Regions from separate parts of the Klebsiella sp. B345 genome, predicted to be linked through region 4. Evidence: predicted binding sites of a transcription regulator. Region 4 holds the regulator's gene; each other region holds the start of a gene.
The links. Region 4 encodes PhoB, which activates phosphate uptake and scavenging genes when phosphate is short. Its sites were predicted from a motif close to CTGTCATAAAACTGNCNNAT; they were not measured.
Positions count from the first base shown of each region.

Region 1 (3,545 bases), 1.5 Mb from region 4:
GCAGTCGGGCGAGATGGCATTTCTGACCGGCCACTCCGGCGCGGGGAAAAGTACCCTGCTTAAGCTTATCTGCGGTATCGAGCGGCCGAGCGCCGGGAAAATCTTATTCGGCGGCCATGATATTAGCCGTCTGAAGAGCCGGGAGGTGCCGTTCCTACGGCGCCAGATCGGCATGATTTTCCAGGACCATCACCTGCTGATGGATCGTACGGTGTTTGATAATGTGGCTATCCCGCTGATTATTGCCGGCGCCAGCGGCGATGATATTCGTCGCCGTGTGTCGGCGGCGCTGGATAAAGTCGGGCTGCTGGACAAAGCGAAAAACCTTCCCATCCAACTCTCCGGTGGTGAACAGCAGCGCGTAGGGATTGCCCGCGCGGTGGTGAATAAGCCAGCGGTACTGCTGGCGGACGAACCGACCGGTAACCTCGATGAGGCGCTCTCGGAAGGGATTTTACGTCTGTTTGAGGAGTTCAACCGCGTAGGGGTAACGGTTCTGATGGCGACGCACGACCTGGGGCTGATCTCCAGCCGCTCGTATCGCATGCTGACCCTGAGCGACGGTCATATGCATGGAGGCCACTGGGGTGAATAAGCGTGACGCAATAAATCAAATTCGCCAGTTCGGCAACAGGTTCGATCGCCTGCGTAACGGTGCTGGTGCGGGCGGTGGTGGCGGGCGCAATGCGCCGAAGCGGCCCAAAGCGACGCCAGCCCCGGCTTCCCGTAAGAGCAACGTCTTTAACGAACAGGTTCGCTATGCCTGGCATGGCGCGGTTCAGGATCTGAAAAGCACGCCGCTCGCGACCTTCCTGACGATCATGGTTATCGCCATCTCGCTGACGCTGCCAAGCGTCTGCTACATGGTGTACAAAAACGTCAATACCGCAGCAGCGCAGTATTATCCTACCCCGCAGATCACCGTCTACCTTGAGAAAACGCTGGATGACGATGCAGCGGCGCGGGTTGTCGGTCAGCTGCAGGCGGAGCAAGGCGTTGAGAAGGTTAACTATCTGTCGCGTGACGAAGCGCTAGGGGAGTTCCGCAACTGGTCTGGCTTTGGCGGCGCACTGGATATGCTGGAAGAGAACCCGCTGCCGGCGGTGGCGATTGTGGTGCCGAAGCTGGACTTCCAGGGGACCGAGGCATTGAATACGTTACGCGATCGGGTGACGCGTATTCAGGGCGTCGATGAAGTGCGCATGGATGACAGTTGGTTCGCGCGTCTCTCTTCCTTAACGGGATTAGTAGGACGCGTATCGGCCTTGATTGGCGTGTTAATGGTTGCTGCCGTGTTCCTGGTGATTGGCAACAGCGTGCGTCTGAGCATTTTTGCGCGCCGCGACACCATTAACGTGCAGAAGCTGATTGGCGCGACCGATGGATTTATTCTGCGTCCGTTCCTGTACGGCGGGGCGCTGCTGGGCTTTTGTGGCGCCTTCTTATCGCTGATTCTGTCGGAAATCATGGTGATGCGTCTGTCGTCAGCGGTGACCGAAGTGGCCCAGGTGTTCGGAACGAAATTTGAGCTCAGCGGTTTAGGCTTCGACGAGTGTCTGCTGATGCTGATCGTCTGCTCGATGATTGGCTGGGTCGCGGCCTGGCTGGCTACCGTCCAACATTTACGTCACTTTACCCCCGATTAAAAAAAGTCTGGTATAATCTTTCCCTGCACTGATGAATGTCTCTCTGCAGGGAAAGAGTCCCTGTTGTCTCTTCCCTACGCTTTCATATCCATGTCACATTTTGTGCGTAATCTATTCACATCGTTGCATGGAACTTGTGGATAAAATCACTGTCTGATACTAATGTGGGTGATATTCTCGTTGCTCATAAATGCTGGCATGTTTGTTGCCCATGTGATGGGAAGCCACCGCGCCAGACGATATCGATTGAGAGGATTTGAATGACCAAAGATATGCAAACTTTAGCTTTAGCCCCCGTTGGTAACCTGGAATCGTATATCCGGGCTGCGAACACTTGGCCGATGTTGTCGGCTGATGAAGAGCGGGAGCTTGCTGAAAAGCTGCATTACCAGGGCGATCTGGAAGCAGCGAAAAGGCTGATTCTGTCTCACCTGCGCTTTGTTGTTCATATTGCTCGTAATTACTCGGGCTATGGCCTGCCGCAGGCGGATCTGATTCAGGAAGGCAACATCGGCCTGATGAAAGCCGTGCGTCGTTTCAACCCGGAAGTGGGCGTGCGTCTGGTTTCCTTCGCCGTGCACTGGATCAAGGCTGAAATTCACGAATACGTCCTGCGTAACTGGCGTATTGTGAAGGTCGCAACGACCAAAGCGCAGCGTAAACTGTTCTTTAACCTGCGTAAAACCAAGCAGCGTCTGGGCTGGTTTAACCAGGATGAAGTCGAAATGGTGGCCCGCGAGCTGGGCGTGTCGAGCAAAGACGTGCGTGAGATGGAATCCCGTATGGCGGCGCAGGACATGACCTTTGACATGTCGTCGGACGACGAGTCCGATAGCCAGCCGATGGCTCCGGTGCTCTATCTGCAGGATAAAACCTCTAACTTTGCCGACGGCATTGAAGATGATAACTGGGAAGAGCAGGCGGCCAACAAGCTGACCGATGCGATGCAGGGCCTGGACGAGCGTAGCCAGGACATCATCCGCGCCCGCTGGCTGGACGAAGACAACAAGTCGACGCTGCAGGAACTGGCCGATCGTTACGGCGTGTCGGCTGAGCGCGTGCGCCAGCTGGAAAAAAACGCGATGAAAAAACTGCGTATGGCTATCGAAGCATAACGCGACCGCGTGAGCACTCGCCTCTTCGCAGGCACCTGATAACGCCCCACATTACGTTGGGGCGTTTTGTTTTTCTGCGCCTTCTCCGTTGGCCAGCACCTCGGGACATAACGTCTGCAGGCACTCCAGCAGAACCTGGAAGGCCGGCTCCATTTGCGTCTCTGGCAGGCTGGCAAACCCCATCAACAATCCCTTTTTACGCCGGGCCGTCAGGTAGTAGCGCGACAGCGGGCGCACCAGAATATGCCTGGCGTTGGCCATTTTGGCGATCGCCACATCATCCGCCTCGTCCGGCAGATTGAGGATCAGATGCAGGCCGGCATTATCGCTGAAATCTGACAACGCCTGCGGGTTGCAGTAGCGTTGGATGAGCTCCGTCAGGCAGGCGCGACGGCGGCTGTAAAGCAGGCGCATTCGGCGAATATGGGCGGAGTAGTGACCGGCATTAATAAACTCCGCCAGCGCCATCTGAATCAACGAGTGGCCGCCGCGGTAAAGCTCGGCATGGGCGTTTTTAAGATCGCCAATCAACGGCCGGGGTAGCACCACATAACCCAGCCGCAGTCCGGGATAGAGGGTCTTACTGAAGGTGCCGATGTAGACCACTGGCGCATCGGCGACCAGCCCCTGCAGCGCCGGGATCGGCTGGCCGGAAAAGCGAAACTCACTGTCGTAATCGTCTTCGACGATCCAACTGCCGTGTTGACGCGCCAGCGCCAGCAAGCGCTGACGACGCGCCAGCGTCATCACGGCCCCCAGCGGATACTGATGCGACGGGGTGACA
Region 1 covers NZ_CP180443.1:2,608,240-2,611,784, reverse strand. Annotated here, with positions in the region: gene ftsE (cell division ATP-binding protein FtsE) at 1-595, shown strand, start outside; gene ftsX (permease-like cell division protein FtsX) at 588-1,646, shown strand; gene rpoH (RNA polymerase sigma factor RpoH) at 1,907-2,761, shown strand; gene ACMYSO_RS12325 (PLP-dependent aminotransferase family protein) at 2,813-3,545, opposite strand, start outside.
Region 1: the regulator PhoB is predicted to act here: its motif matches at 1,726-1,745, upstream of rpoH (RNA polymerase sigma factor RpoH).

Region 2 (3,545 bases), 2.3 Mb from region 4:
CATTATTACCATGTGGTTCTCGCGTCATCGTGAATTCCACGCCGATGCCGGGTCTGCGAAACTGGTCGGTCGTGAGAAAATGATTGCGGCGCTGCAGCGTCTGAAAACCAGCTACGAGCCGCAGGAAGCCAGCAGCATGATGGCGTTCTGCATTAACGGTAAAGCGAAGTCAATGAGCGAACTGTTTATGACTCACCCGCCGTTGGATAAGCGTATCGAAGCGCTGCGTAGCGGTGAATACCTGAAGTAACGCGGTACTTGCAGGCAAAAAACGCGGCCTCCGGGCCGCGTTTTTTTATGCCGCACGAATGCCGTCGATCAGGAAGCCGGACGAGGCTGAGTAACACGAAGTCCGCTGACGGCGGCAGCCATCACTGCCAGCCCGCCGGCCAGCAGCAATGCGCTGTGGGTACCGCTGTTACCTTGCAAATTAAGGAACAATGCAACCAAAGCGGCGCCGGCACTTTGCCCCAGCAGACGTGCGGTCCCTAGCATGCCGCTGGCACCGCCGCTGCGATGGCGAGGAGCGGAAGAGACAATGGTGTGGTTATTCGGCGACTGGAACAGACCAAACCCGGCACCGCACAGCGCCATGCGCCAGATAATATCCAGATCGGAAGGGGATGCGGGCAACAATGCCAGACCAAACAGGCCCCCGGCCATCACCAGCAGGCCGACCGCGCCAAGTAATCCCGCATGGACTTTCTCGATCAGATAACCTGCCAGCGGCGCCATCACCATCGTCGCTAAAGGCCACGGCGTCAGCAATAGCCCGGTTTCCACTTCGCTGCGCCCCAGCATTGACTGTAGGAAGAAGGGCAGGGAGACCAGCGCCAGCATTTGCGCGCAGAAAGAACAAATTGAGGTGCAGATCGACAGTGAAAATAGTGGGATCCGCAGCAGGTCTATCGGTAACAGCGGCACCGGCATTTGCAGCTGGCGGCGAACAAAGAAGAAGCCGATCACCAGGACCGCGGCCACTTCAGCCAGCACCAGTTGGCCGGACTGACCTTGCGCAAAACCACCGAGGGCGGTAATCAGTAGGCCAAAGGTCAGCGCATTCATAATGGCGCTGGGAAGGTCGAAGCGGGTGATTTTGCTCCGCCCGGTGTTGGCGGGCAGAAAGCGCATGGCGAGGAGCAGCGAAACAATCCCCAGCGGAATATTAATCAAAAACAGCCATTGCCAGGAGGCGACTGAAAGGATCGCGGCAGCAATTGTCGGACCTGCCGCCGATGACACCGCCACCACGAATGAGTTAATCCCCATCCCACGCCCGAGGAAACGCTGGGGGAAGATAAGACGGATCAGCGCCGTGTTCACGCTCATCAATGCTGCGCCGCCAAGGCCCTGAGCGACGCGTGCGAGGGTCAGCATCTCCAGGCTACGGGAGAGGGCGCAGGCTAATGAGGTCAGGGTGAAAAGCGCGAGGCCGATCTTGTAAACCCGGCGGTAGCCAAACATGTCGCCCAGAAAGGAAAGCGGCAGCAGGGCAATGACGATGGCTATCTGGTAGGCATTGACTATCCATATCGATGCCGCTGGGGAGGCATTCAGATCCGTAGCAATGGTCGGCAGAGCGACGTTGGCTATCGCGCCATCGAGGACCGCCATAGCCAGACCCAGAATGATGGTCAGGATTGCGCCATGGCGCTGCGGCGTTGGCAGGCCATCAGAAATATTTTTATCCATGTCAAATATGTGTCTTTAAGGGGGTATTATTCTATGGATAATAATTTTAGCATTGATTATTCGGTTGTATGTCGCAGATTTGTAACGAATGGGCAGAAGATCGATTGCGGGGGCGGTGATGCGAATTTATAATAAAAACCGGTTCTAATTTTTATAAAACAGTTACGATGAGGTGATAAATGGCAGTTGCAGATTTGGATAAACAGCCAGATTCTGTCTCTTCGGTATTGAAGGTTTTTGGCATTCTGCAGGCGCTTGGTGAAGAGCGTGAAATTGGCATTACCGAACTGTCCCAGCGTGTCATGATGTCAAAAAGCACCGTTTATCGCTTTTTGCAGACCATGAAATCGTTGGGCTATGTGGCTCAGGAAGGCGAATCTGAGAAATACTCTCTGACCCTGAAGCTATTTGAGTTGGGTGCCCGTGCGCTGCAAAACGTCGACCTGATTCGCAGTGCCGACATTCAGATGCGTGAACTTTCACGTCTGACGAAAGAGACTGTCCACCTGGGTGCGCTGGATGAAGACAGCATTGTCTATATCCACAAAATTGACTCAATGTACAACCTGCGTATGTATTCGCGCGTTGGCCGTCGCAACCCACTGTACAGTACCGCCATTGGTAAAGTGCTGCTGGCGTGGCGCGATCGCGCGGAAGTCGAGCAAATTCTGGAAGGCGTTGAGTACAAACGCAGCACTGACCGTACCATTACCAGCACGGAAGAGCTGATTGGGGTACTGGAGCAGGTGCGTCAACAGGGTTATGGCGAAGACAACGAAGAACAGGAAGAAGGGCTGCGCTGCATCGGCGTACCGGTATTCGACCGCTTTGGCGTGGTGATTGCCGGCCTGAGTATCTCATTCCCGACGCTGCGTTTTTCTGAAGAGCGTCTGCACGAATATGTTGAGATGCTGCACACCGCGGCGCGCAAAATTTCAGAACAGATGGGATACAACGACTACCCATTCTGATGTGAATGGCTGTCGGATTCACCGGCCACAGCAGAAGACCTGCTTCTGCTGTGGCCGGATTGCGTTAGCCTTTGTCGATCACCGTTTCACTTTTGCGTAAAACAGGGCAATCGGTCAGCCCGATAATTCCGCTGTCGGAGTGCACGTATTGTGCGGTGCTGGTGCCGCGAGCGGTCAGGTATTTGCACTGAAGCCCCAGTCCTGCGGCGTTCTCATTACTGCCTATTAAAATCCCATAACCGCTTAATAGAATACCAATCCATACGATGGCCAGTACTACAATGGAACGAATGATTAATCGCATTGTTGCCTCATTGTTTGCATTATCCTTGAGGGTATAGTGACAGCTACATGCTTTGAAACAAGTCTATGATTCCTAAACTTACCTTTCGTATTACAGTTAGTCACGGTTTAAGATGCGCATGTTATCCTGGAAACATCTGATACTGATGCGGAGAGTGGAGTGAAAAAATTACGCTGGGTTTTGCTGATCGTCGTCATAGCCGGTTGCTTATTGCTATGGACTCAGATGCTTAACGTAATGTGCGATCAGGATGTACAATTTTTCAGCGGCATCTGTACCATCAACAAGTTTATCCCCTGGTAAGACATTTTTATTACGACGGATTTTCTTCTGCTCTGCGAGTGGTAGAATAAACGCCTTCTCTTTGAGGTGGTGAAATGAGTGAGTTACTAAATCCTGGGATCTTAAATCTGGCTTCACTGGCGCTTTCTATCGTGCTGGTGCTTGTCGGCTTGTTGTTATGGTTTTTTGTTAATCGCGCAAGTTCGCGCACCAATGAGCAGATTGAACTGCTGCAGGCCTTACTGGATCAGCAAAAGCGGCAAAATGTGCTGCTGCGTCGTCTCTGTGAAGCCAAT
Region 2 covers NZ_CP180443.1:1,058,273-1,061,817, reverse strand. Annotated here, with positions in the region: gene htpX (protease HtpX) at 1-250, shown strand, start outside; gene ACMYSO_RS04965 (MFS transporter) at 319-1,692, opposite strand; gene kdgR (DNA-binding transcriptional regulator KdgR) at 1,872-2,663, shown strand; gene ACMYSO_RS04955 (YobH family protein) at 2,728-2,967, opposite strand; gene mgrB (PhoP/PhoQ regulator MgrB) at 3,127-3,270, shown strand; gene ACMYSO_RS04945 (YebO family protein) at 3,345-3,545, shown strand, end outside.
Region 2: the regulator PhoB is predicted to act here: its motif matches at 1,761-1,780, upstream of kdgR (DNA-binding transcriptional regulator KdgR).

Region 3 (3,545 bases), 2.0 Mb from region 4:
TGAAACAGTCCCGGCGTTAAATCGATCAGCTCGCCGCTGTTAAGCTCTTTTTCAATCTGCAGATGCGGGATCATACAGCAGGTAGTGCCCTGGCGGGCGAGTTGTACAAAAGCTTCTGACGAGTTGACGATATGGCAAGGGACGCTGCCCGGCGGCAAATCGAAGTTCTGTTGCAGAAATGCCTGATGCATATCATCCAGATGATCGAAGGCGACAACCGGCGCTTTCAGCAGCGCTGAGCGGGTGACGCCATTCGGGAAATAGCGTTGCGCAAACTGTTTTGACGCGACAAACAGGTAGTCCAGCGCGCCCAGTTGATCCACCAGGCAGCTTGGCAGCGCCTGTGGCTGAATACTCACCGCGCCGACCACTTCGCCGCGTCGTAGCCGCTCCTGGGTGCGGGTTTCATCCTCGACCTGCAGGTTGAGGCGAATAGGGGAATCGGAAAGGACACTCGACAGCGCCGGCAGCAGCCAGGTTGCCAGGCTGTCGGCGTTAACGGCCAACGACAGCAGCAGCGGCGTTGAACCGGTCTGCTCATCGCCCAGCCACTCTTCTTCCAGCAGCTCAACCTGGCGCAGCAGGGCCAGCAATTTTTGACCCTGCTCGGTGGGACGCGGCGGTACCGTACGGACCAGCAGCGGCTGCCCGAACATATTTTCCAGCTGTTTTATACGCTGAGAGACGGCGGACTGTGTAATGCATAGCTTCTGCGCGGCGCGCTCAAACCCACGTTCTCTAATCACCGCATCCAGCGCTTGTAGTGTTCTGTAGTCCGGTCGTTTCATTGCTCAGGCGTACCCCCATAACTTTTCGTTAACTTGCACTATGACATAAATTTGTTTTTGATGAAGACGAAAAATGGTCTGCTCAGTTGTGTGAGCCTGTCACAGGGACAATGCCCCCCGTGGTGTTCTATAATGCGCCACAGGTATTCACATCTCGGACCATAATCATGACGCAAGATGAACTGAAAAAAGCAGTAGGCTGGGCGGCATTGCAATATGTACAACCGGGCACCATCGTGGGTGTCGGTACGGGCTCCACGGCGGCACATTTTATTGATGCGCTGGGCACCATGAAAGGGCAGATTGAAGGTGCGGTATCCAGCTCTGATGCCTCTACTGAAAAACTGAAAAGCCTTGGTATTCCGGTTTTCGATCTCAACAGCGTGGACCGTCTGGGGATTTACGTCGACGGCGCCGATGAGATTAACGGCCATATGCAGATGATTAAGGGCGGTGGCGCGGCGTTAACCCGCGAGAAGATTATCGCTTCGGTGGCAGACAAATTTATCTGTATTGCAGACGCCTCCAAGCAGGTGGATATTCTGGGGACCTTCCCGCTGCCGGTTGAAGTGATTCCGATGGCGCGCAGCGCCGTCGCGCGTGAGCTGGTGAAGCTGGGCGGTCGTCCGGAGTACCGTCAGGGTGTGATCACGGATAACGGTAACGTCATTCTGGATGTGTTCGGCCTGGAAATCCTTGACGCTATCGCCCTGGAAAACGCCATTAACGGTATTCCAGGCGTCGTTACCGTCGGGCTGTTCGCCAACCGTGGGGCTGATGTGGCGCTGATCGGTACCGCCGATGGTGTGAAAACCATCGTAAAATAATATTATTGAGGGGGTGAATCCGCTCCCTCGCAAATATTTTTTCTCCTGGCTGAATTTGGTGACTTCTGTCACATTTATGCAACCGGCCTCAGTAACAATCTACCTTTCCTTCTCTTTCTGGTGTTTTGTCCTGTCATTTCCCTCTGTGTGATATTTCTTCAGGTCGCCTACGCAAACGTTCATATTGCCGCGATAGTTTTTTTTGATATGTTGCTGGGAAGAACTTTCGTTCAGCACGACATCAGATAAGACAAATACAGGACGGGGAAATGGCTAAGGTATCACTGGAAAAAGACAAGATTAAGTTTCTGCTGGTTGAAGGCGTACACCAAAAAGCGGTGGAAAACCTTCGTGCAGCAGGCTACACCAATATCGAATTTCACAAAGGCGCGCTGGACAGCGAAGAGCTGAAAGCGTCGATCCGTGATGCCCATTTCATCGGCCTGCGTTCCCGTACTCATCTGACTGAAGAGATCTTCGCCGCAGCGGAAAAACTGGTGGCGGTCGGCTGTTTCTGTATCGGCACCAACCAGGTTGACCTGAACGCGGCAGCAAAACGCGGGATCCCGGTATTCAACGCGCCGTTCTCAAACACCCGTTCCGTTGCGGAGCTGGTGATTGGCGAACTGCTGCTGATGCTACGCGGTGTACCGGAAGCCAATGCCAAAGCCCACCGTGGCGTGTGGAACAAGCTGGCTGTTGGCAGCTTCGAAGCGCGTGGTAAAAAACTGGGGATTATTGGTTACGGCCATATCGGTACCCAACTGGGTATTCTGGCTGAGTCGCTGGGGATGCACGTCTATTTCTATGATATTGAAAGCAAACTGCCGCTGGGTAACGCCACTCAGGTACAGCATCTCTCTGACCTGCTGAACATGAGCGATGTAGTGAGCCTGCATGTGCCGGAAAATGCCTCCACCAAAAATATGATGGGCGCGGAAGAACTGGCGCTGATGAAACCAGGTGCGCTGCTGATTAACGCTTCACGCGGCACCGTGGTAGATATCCCGGCACTGTGCGATGCGCTGTCACGTAAGCACCTGGCTGGCGCGGCGATTGATGTATTCCCGACTGAACCGGCAACCAACAGCGATCCGTTTACCTCCCCACTGTGCGAGTTTGATAACGTGATCCTGACGCCGCACATTGGCGGCTCGACGCAGGAAGCGCAGGAGAACATCGGCCTGGAAGTGGCGGGCAAGCTGGCGAAGTATTCTGACAACGGTTCGACACTCTCTGCGGTCAACTTCCCAGAGGTTTCTCTGCCGTTGCACGGCGGTCGTCGTTTGCTGCACATTCACGAAAACCGTCCAGGCGTGCTGACCGCAATTAACCAGATCTTTGCAGCTCAAAGCATCAACATCGCGGCACAGTATCTGCAAACCACACCGCAGATGGGCTATGTGGTTATCGACATTGAAGCGGAAGAAGATGTGGCGCAACACGCGCTGCAGGCGATGAAGGCCATTCCGGGCACCATCCGCGCGCGTCTGCTGTTCTGATTAACCTTTGAAAAGGATCCCTGCGGGGATCCCTTTAATTTATGCATACTTCTCAGTTGAATGTGGGCGCCTTTCTCCTGCTGCTGATCCTGGCATGGACGGGGTTCGGCACACACGACAGTCTGACCTGGCTGATGGAAGTCACGCCGGTGATTATCATCGTGCCGTTACTGCTGGCGACGCGATCGCGTTACCCTCTCACGCCGCTCCTGTATACGCTTATCTTCTTTCACGCCATTATTTTGATGGTGGGTGGGATGTACACCTATGCAAAAGTGCCGATTGGTTTTGATGTGCAGGCGTGGCTGAATTTGAGCCGCAACCCGTACGATAAGCTAGGCCACTTTTTCCAGGGGCTGGTACCGGCGCTGGCGGCGCGGGAGATTTTGATCCGTGGCGGCTATGTACGCGGGCGCAAGATGCTGTCG
Region 3 covers NZ_CP180443.1:2,131,099-2,134,643, reverse strand. Annotated here, with positions in the region: gene argP (DNA-binding transcriptional regulator ArgP) at 1-788, opposite strand, end outside; gene rpiA (ribose-5-phosphate isomerase RpiA) at 956-1,615, shown strand; gene serA (phosphoglycerate dehydrogenase) at 1,885-3,117, shown strand; gene ACMYSO_RS09920 (DUF2238 domain-containing protein) at 3,159-3,545, shown strand, end outside.
Region 3: the regulator PhoB is predicted to act here: its motif matches at 1,679-1,698, upstream of serA (phosphoglycerate dehydrogenase).

Region 4 (3,545 bases):
TTTACGTTGGATATCATGCAGGTATTCGTCGCTGGTGATTTCAATATCCAGCCATGTGACGGGGTTCGCTGGGGCGTCCCGCCACTGGGTGAGCTGTTCGCTGATGCTGGCGAAATCGCCTTTCAGGACCGCCAGCGGCTGGGTAACCGGCACCGTCAGCGGGCTAACGTCTGTCAGATAGCCGTCAGTAAACGTTACCAGATTGACGCTTTTACTTTTCCCGGTCTCGTCAAAGCTGAGGGAAATCGGTGAGCCGCTGTAGCGAATATGTTCGTTGCCGCCAACCAACTGCGCCCGGTGAATATGGCCGAGTGCAATATAGTCAACCGGCGGGAAATGGCTGGCGGGGAACGCTTCCAGGGTACCGATATAGATATCGCGTACGGCATCACTTTTACTGGCGCCGACGGTGGTCAGGTGACCGCTGGCAATAATCGGCAGCGGCCGATCGCCGCGCAGGGCGCAGGCCTGCTGATACTGCTGTTGATAATAGTCGCTGATAGCGCTTAACAGCTGCTGTTGCTTCTCGCCGCTTGAATGGCCGGCCTGGCTGGTGACCAGCTCGCGTGGGCGCAGGAAAGGCACCGGGCAAAAAACAGCGCCGGGGGTGCCGTCACGCAGGGGCAGGATAAAGGGGGCATGGCCCGCGTTGGCCACCACCGTGGTTTTCAAAAAGGCCAGGATATCGCGGGATTCATTCAGGGTCGCGACCGAATCATGATTGCCGGCCAGCACCACCAACTGGCAGCCGGTCTGCTGAAGCTGCACCACAAAGTGGTTATACAGTTCGCGGGCGTAGCTGGGAGGCGATCCGGTATCAAAAATATCGCCGGCGACAATAATGGCATCGACCTCGTGCTGCTGAGCAATGGACAGCAGCCAGTCGAGAAAGGCCGAATGTTCGGCGGCACGGCTTTTACTGTAAAAATTCTGACCCAGGTGCCAGTCAGAGGTATGAATGATGCGCATAATGATTTCCTGACGAAAAAGCATGAGCGCATTATACCCTTCATCCTTCAAGTTGCTTGGGTGTTAGCTGCACCCGTTCACCCCAGTCACTTACCCGAGTAAGCTCCTGGGGATTATGAGCCTCATTGATGATGAGGCTCACCCTTCGGGCCAGCGCAAGCGCTGTTCAAATCGGTTAATACCGATTTGTCACGGCCTTGCTGCCTACAAGCAACTCGAATAATTTTGGGTATATATTCTTCATCCTTCAGGTTGCCTCCCCGAGCCGCGATCGGATTGTCGGTTACTCCTTGTCATCATTCGAAATCTACGATCATCAGACGGTCATTTTTTTCATAAATCTGTCACAAAACTGACGCATAATGACGCCGCACTCTATACTGATGGCTAAAAAACACAGGGTAAATAATGGCGAGAAGAATTCTGGTCGTTGAAGATGAAGCTCCGATCCGCGAAATGGTCTGCTTTGTTCTGGAGCAAAACGGCTTTCAGCCCGTCGAGGCGGAAGATTATGACAGTGCGGTGAATCAACTCAATGAACCCTGGCCTGATTTGATTCTCCTTGACTGGATGTTGCCGGGCGGGTCGGGTCTGCAGTTTATTAAACAGCTGAAGCGCGAAGCGATGACCCGGGATATTCCGGTGGTGATGCTGACCGCACGCGGCGAAGAAGAAGACCGCGTTCGTGGCCTGGAAACCGGGGCCGACGATTACATCACCAAGCCTTTCTCACCGAAAGAGCTGGTGGCGCGTATCAAAGCGGTGATGCGTCGAATTTCGCCGATGGCGGTAGAAGAAGTGATTGAAATGCAAGGCCTTAGCCTGGATCCTTCCTCGCATCGCGTGATGACCGGTGAAAGTCCGCTGGACATGGGGCCAACGGAATTTAAATTATTACATTTCTTTATGACCCACCCGGAACGCGTGTACAGCCGCGAACAGCTGCTGAATCACGTCTGGGGTACGAACGTGTATGTAGAAGACCGAACGGTGGATGTGCACATTCGTCGTCTACGTAAAGCGCTGGAACTTAGCGGCCATGACCGGATGGTACAAACGGTTCGCGGCACAGGGTATCGTTTCTCCGCTCGTTTCTGAATGTCGACAGGAGTGTGAACCGTGCTGGAACGGCTGTCATGGAAAAGGCTGGCGCTTGAGCTTTTCTTATGTTGTATACCGGCCCTGATCCTTGGGGCGATTTTTGGTCACCTGCCGTGGTTTTTGTTAGCGGCGGTGACCGGCCTGCTGATATGGCATTTCTGGAACCTGATGCGCCTGTCGTGGTGGCTGTGGGTTGACCGCAGCATGACGCCGCCGCCGGGAAGCGGCAGCTGGGAACCGTTGCTGTATGGCCTCCACCAGATGCAAATGCGTAATAAAAAGCGCCGACGCGAGCTGGGCAGTCTGATCAAACGCTTTCGTAGCGGGGCCGAGTCGTTGCCCGATGCGGTGGTGCTGACGACGGAGGAGGGGGCCATCTTCTGGTGTAATGGCCTGGCGCAGCAGATCCTGAATCTGCGCTGGCCGGACGACAGCGGACAAAACATTCTCAACCTTCTGCGTTACCCTGAATTTGCCAACTACCTCAAAAACAGAGACTTCTCCAAACCTCTCAATCTGGTGCTGAATACGGCTCGCCATCTGGAGATCCGCGTGATGCCCTACAGCGACAAACAGTGGCTGATGGTGGCACGCGACGTCACGCAGATGCACCAGCTTGAAGGGGCGCGACGCAACTTTTTTGCCAACGTTAGCCACGAGCTGCGCACGCCGTTGACGGTGCTGCAGGGCTATCTGGAGATGATGCAGGAACAGGTGCTGGAAGGGATGACGCGCGAGAAAGCCCTGCATACCATGCGCGAGCAAACTCAGCGCATGGAAGGGCTGGTCAAACAGCTGCTAACCCTGTCGCGTATTGAAGCCGCACCGTCGCTGGCGATGAATGACAAAATTGACGTGCCGATGATGCTGCGGGTGGTGGAGCGCGAAGCGCAGACCCTTAGCCAGCAGAAGCACAGCCTGCATTTCGCGGTGGATGACGGCCTGCAGGTGCTCGGCAATGAAGAGCAGCTGCGTAGCGCGATATCCAACCTGGTGTATAACGCCATTAACCATACGCCCGCCGGAACGGAGATTACCGTTAGCTGGCAGCGGGCGCCCCATGGCGCGCTGTTTAGCGTCGAGGATAACGGCCCCGGTATTGCGCCGGAGCATATTCCGCGCCTGACCGAGCGGTTTTATCGCGTCGATAAAGCCCGTTCGCGGCAGACCGGCGGCAGCGGCCTGGGGCTGGCTATCGTCAAACATGCGGTCAATCATCACGACAGTCGACTGGAAATTGAGAGTACCCTGGGCAAGGGGACGCGGTTTAGCTTCTTGCTCCCGGAACGTTTAATTGCCAAAAAAAGCGCCTGATCGCCTGCCTGTCAGCATTACTTGCCAATGACCAGCTTCGGCTGGTCGTTTTCGTTTGCAGTCACTTTTTCCCCGCGTAATTAATGAACGTCTGCTGCTTTTTTGTTCGCATGATTAGCCATGGGTTTTCTATCAATATGGTGAATAGTTTTGGATAAAAA
Region 4 covers NZ_CP180443.1:4,098,303-4,101,847, forward strand. Annotated here, with positions in the region: gene sbcD (exonuclease subunit SbcD) at 1-969, opposite strand, end outside; gene phoB (phosphate response regulator transcription factor PhoB) at 1,378-2,067, shown strand; gene phoR (phosphate regulon sensor histidine kinase PhoR) at 2,089-3,384, shown strand.